DNA from 2 places in the Pseudomonas sp. S2_C11 genome. Region 2 is predicted to be linked to the other one. Evidence: predicted binding sites of a transcription regulator. Region 2 holds the regulator's gene; the other holds the start of a gene.
What was found. Region 2 encodes sigma-54, which starts transcription at its own class of promoters, with help from an activator protein. Its sites were predicted from a motif close to ANTGGCATNNANNTTGCTNT; they were not measured.
Positions count from the first base shown of each region.

Region 1: flgB (flagellar basal body rod protein FlgB) is a predicted target of sigma-54. The motif match lies at 1,307-1,326, and genes of this name have one in related genera.

Region 1 is NZ_CP162765.1:1,025,566-1,027,962, reverse strand. It holds gene flgD (flagellar hook assembly protein FlgD) at 1-393, opposite strand, end outside; gene flgC (flagellar basal body rod protein FlgC) at 409-852, opposite strand; gene flgB (flagellar basal body rod protein FlgB) at 856-1,266, opposite strand; gene cheR (protein-glutamate O-methyltransferase CheR) at 1,629-2,397, opposite strand, start outside.
Region 2 is NZ_CP162765.1:4,454,459-4,456,855, forward strand. It holds gene lptB (LPS export ABC transporter ATP-binding protein) at 1-323, shown strand, start outside; gene AB4N48_RS20205 (RNA polymerase factor sigma-54) at 490-1,980, shown strand; gene hpf (ribosome hibernation-promoting factor, HPF/YfiA family) at 2,054-2,362, shown strand; gene ptsN (PTS IIA-like nitrogen regulatory protein PtsN) at 2,374-2,397, shown strand, end outside.

The DNA.
Region 1 (2,397 bases), 2.5 Mb from region 2:
GGTCAGGCCTTTGCTCGGGTCATCGAGCTGGGCGGTGTTGGTCTGCACGATCACGTTGCGACCGACCAGCGACGACGCTTGCAACGCCTGCGACGAGTTGTAGTTGCCGGCAAGGCCACTGACAGTGGAGTTCAGCGTGGTGATGCCTTCAAGGCTGCTGAACTGCGCCAACTGCGCGACGAAGGCGCTGTTGTCCTGCGGGTCGAGCGGGTTCTGGTTTTTCAGCTGGGTGACCAGCAATTGCAGGAATGCATCCTTGCCCAGCGCCTGGCCGCCGGTGGCACTGTTGGTCGCCGAAGCGATGCCGCCCGACGTAGTGCTGCTGGCCTTCTTCGACGAGTTGGCCAGGATGTCGTTCATGCTCAGGCTGCTGGTGGTATCCGTAACGCTCATGGCAGTCGCCCCTTATTACTGACCGAGGGTCAGTACCTTCTGCATCATGGTTTTGGCGGTGTTCATCATTTCCGCGTTGGTCTGGAACGAGCGGCTCGCGGAAATCATGTCAGCCATTTCTTCCACCACGTTGACGTTCGGGTAGTAGACGTAGCCCTTGGCGTCGGCAGCCGGATGGTTCGGCTCGTAGCGCGCTTCGAGGTTGCTCTGGTCTTCGACAACGCCAAGCACCTGCACGCCCTGCCCGGCCGCGTCCTGGTTCTGGAAGAGCGAATTGCTGCCGCCGGCCTGGCCGCCCTGGAACATGGTGGCGAACACCGGATGACGGGCGCGGTAGGTCTGGTCGATGCTCGACGAAACGGTTTCGGCGTTGGCGATGTTCGAAGCCACGGTGTTCAGACGCGTGGTCTGCGCGCTCATGCCGCTGCCGGCAATGTTGAAAACGCTGGACAGGGACATGGATTATTCTCCGCGCAGGGCTGACACCAGCCCTTTGAATTTGCTGTTGAGCAAGGTGAAGCTGGCCTGGAAGCCGACAGCGTTTTCCGCGTAGTTCGACTGTTCCAGTTGAGCGTCGACGGTGTTCTGGTCGATCGAAGGCTGCATCGGCGTGCGATACATCAGCGACTCGTCGCCGTTGCCCAGCCCTTCAGCCTCGATGTGCCGGCTGTTGGTCATGTTCAGGGCAAAGTGGCCGCCGGTCTTGGTCTTCTCGGTCTGTGCTTCGAGCACTTTGGAGAAATCCAGATCCCGCGCTTTGTAGTTCGGGGTGTCGGCGTTGGCGATGTTGTTGGCCAGCACTTCGGCACGCTGGGCGCGGAAGCCCAATGCCTTTTCGTGAATGCCCAGCGCTTTGTCGAAGCTGATGCTCATGTCGGGAACCTTCAGGTGACCGGTTTTTCGTATCTGAGCTTTAGCAAGCGCCGTGCCAAATGATCAAAGCCCCGTATTCCGGGGCTTTGCACCGAACAGGCTAAGCGGCAATGCCAGAAAAGCGGCAACCGGTTACCGCCGGATGCCGCTTTTCTGCCGCTTGCCGTCCTTGCCAGGTCAGCGCAGATCCCTGTGGGAGCGAGCCTGCTCGCGAAGGCGGCGTGTCAGGCGCCAACTGTCTTATGGACAGAGCGCTTTCGCGAGCAGGCTCGCTCCCTCAGGGGGTTTGTGGAAAATAATTCGGGCATAAAAAAACGGGAGGCCTTTGCGGGCTTCCCGTTTTTTGTATCAGCGCAAACCGATTACTTCGCCTTGTAGATAATCCCCGGGCTGCACTGAACCATCTGGTAATGATCCGGCAATCCGTTCAACGCCTCCGAAGCGCCAAGGAACAGGTACCCGCCCGGCTTCAACGTGCTGTGAATGCGCAACAGGATGTCCTTCTTCACTTCGGCAGAGAAGTAGATCAACACGTTGCGGCAGAACACGATGTCGAACTTGCCCAGCGCTGCGTAACTGTCGAGCAGGTTGAACGAGCGGAATTCCACCCGGCTCTTGATCGGCGCCTTGACCACCCAGCGCCCCGGCCCTTTCGGGTCGAAGTAGCGTTGCAGGCGTTCCGGCGACAGACCGCGACCGATCGCCAGGCTGTCGTACTCGCCGGTCTTGCAGTTGTTGAGCATCAGGCCCGACAGATCGGTGGCAACGATCTGCACACCCATCTTCAACTGACCCAGGTTGCTGCGCTCGAACTCGTCGATCGACATCGACAGCGAGTACGGTTCCTGTCCCGACGAGCAGGCCGCCGACCAGATCCGCAGACGCTGGTTGGGGCTGGCCTTGATCGCTTCCGGCAGTACCTTGTTCTTCAAGACTTCAAACGGATAGGTGTCGCGAAACCACAGGGTTTCGTTGGTCGTCATGGCATCGACCACCTGCTCGCGCAAACCGCTGCGCGGCTGGGTCTGGATGCGCTGTACCAGCTCACCCAGGGACTTGATGCCTTGCTGCTCCATCAGTTTGTTGAGACGGCTCGAGACCAGATACTGCTTGTTTTCACCGAGCAGAATG
Region 2 (2,397 bases):
GCATGAGCCTGTCCGGCGGTGAGCGTCGCCGGGTGGAAATCGCTCGCGCCCTGGCCACTGCACCCAAGTTCATCCTGCTCGACGAACCGTTCGCCGGTGTCGACCCGATCTCGGTCGGCGACATCAAGCAGATCATCCATCACCTCAAGGCCAAGGGCATCGGCGTGCTGATCACCGACCACAACGTGCGTGAGACGCTGGATATCTGCGAAACCGCTTACATCGTCAACGACGGTCAACTGATCGCTGAAGGCGATGCCGAGACCATCCTGGCCAACGATCTGGTCAAGGAAGTGTATCTGGGTCACGAGTTCCGCCTGTAAGCGCGACAGCGCTGTATCGATTCAAGGCGCATTTATCCGCTTTAATTGTTACAGCGCTCTAGGCAAACACTTCAGTTTCAGGCATATAATTTGCTTAAGTTTGGCGCTTCGGCGCCCTGTAGTGGATGGCGCAAAGCGCCGGCGAATAAGGTGTTAAGCCCCTGCCATGAAACCATCGCTAGTCTTGAGAATGGGCCAGCAGCTGACGATGACACCGCAGCTGCAACAGGCCATCCGCCTGCTCCAATTGTCGACCCTGGACCTGCAACAGGAGATCCAGGAGGCTCTGGAATCCAATCCGATGCTCGAGCGCCAGGAAGAAGGCGACGACTTCGACAACGCCGATCCGCTGGCCGACAACGCCGAACAGAAGCCCGCCGAAATCCAGGAACCCTCCTACCAGGAAACCGCCCCGACGGTGGATAACCTCGAGGATGGCGATTGGAACGAGCGCATCCCCAACGAACTGCCAGTGGATACCGCCTGGGAAGACGTCTACCAGACCAGCGCCAGCAGCCTGCCCAGCAGCGATGACGATGAGTGGGATTTCACCACCCGCACGTCCGCCGGCGAGAGCCTGCAAAGCCATCTGCTCTGGCAACTGAACCTGGCACCGATGTCCGACACCGATCGCCTGATCGCTGTCACCCTGATCGACTGCATCAACAATCAGGGCTATCTGGACGAAACACTCGAAGAAATTCTTGAAGCGTTCGATCCGGAACTGGACATCGAGCTCGACGAAATCGAAGCCGTCCTGCATCGCATCCAGCAATTCGAGCCCGCCGGTATCGGCGCACGCAACCTCAGCGAATGCCTGCTGCTGCAATTGCGCCAGCTGCCCGCGAAGACGCCGTGGCTGACCGAGGCCAAGCGCCTCGTCGCCGATTACATCGACCTGCTCGGCAGCCGCGATTACAGCCAGTTGATGCGCCGGATGAAGCTCAAGGAAGACGAGCTGCGCCAGGTCATCGAGCTGGTACAGAGCCTCAATCCGCGTCCGGGCTCGCAGATCGAATCAACCGAAGCCGAATACGTCATTCCCGATGTGATCGTGCGCAAGGACAACGAGCGCTGGCTGGTCGAGCTGAACCAGGAATCGGTGCCACGCCTGCGCGTCAATGCCCAGTACGCCGGGTTTGTTAAGCGTGCCGACACCAGCGCCGACAACACCTTCATGCGCAACCAGTTGCAGGAAGCCCGCTGGTTCATCAAGAGCCTGCAGAGCCGCAACGAAACCCTGATGAAAGTGGCCACGCAGATCGTCGAACATCAGCGCGGCTTCCTCGAATACGGCGACGAAGCGATGAAGCCGTTGGTATTGCATGACATCGCCGAAGCGGTCGGCATGCACGAATCGACGATTTCCCGGGTGACCACACAGAAATTCATGCATACCCCGCGCGGTATTTATGAGCTGAAATACTTTTTCTCCAGCCACGTCAGCACCTCCGAAGGCGGCGAATGCTCGTCCACGGCGATCCGCGCGATCATCAAGAAACTGGTCGCTGCGGAAAATCAGAAAAAGCCGTTGAGTGACAGCAAGATCGCTGGTTTACTGGAGGCACAAGGCATTCAGGTGGCTCGCCGCACCGTCGCCAAGTACCGCGAATCCCTCGGAATCGCGCCTTCGAGCGAACGCAAGCGGTTGATGTAAGCCACGTTACAGCGTTCCAGTGGCAGGCTTTTCGGCCTGCCACTTTATGCACTGGCAACGAAGGAGAAGCTGTATGCAAGTCAACATCAGTGGACACCAACTGGAAGTGACCCAACCTCTGCGTTCCTACATCGAGGAAAAACTCCAGCGACTGGAGCGACATTTCGACAAGATCACCAACGTGCAGGTCACGATGTGCGTCGAAAAGCTGAAGCAGAAGATCGAAGCCACCTTGCATATCCCCGGCAGCGAAGTGGTCGCCAACGCAGAAGATACCGACATGTACGCTGCGATCGACTCACTTACCGACAAGCTGGATCGCCAACTCAAAAAGCATAAGGAAAAGACCCAGAGCCTCCTCCAGGGCGCGACCGGTCGTTAACACCCCTATCCATGATCCGACTTGAAACCATCCTG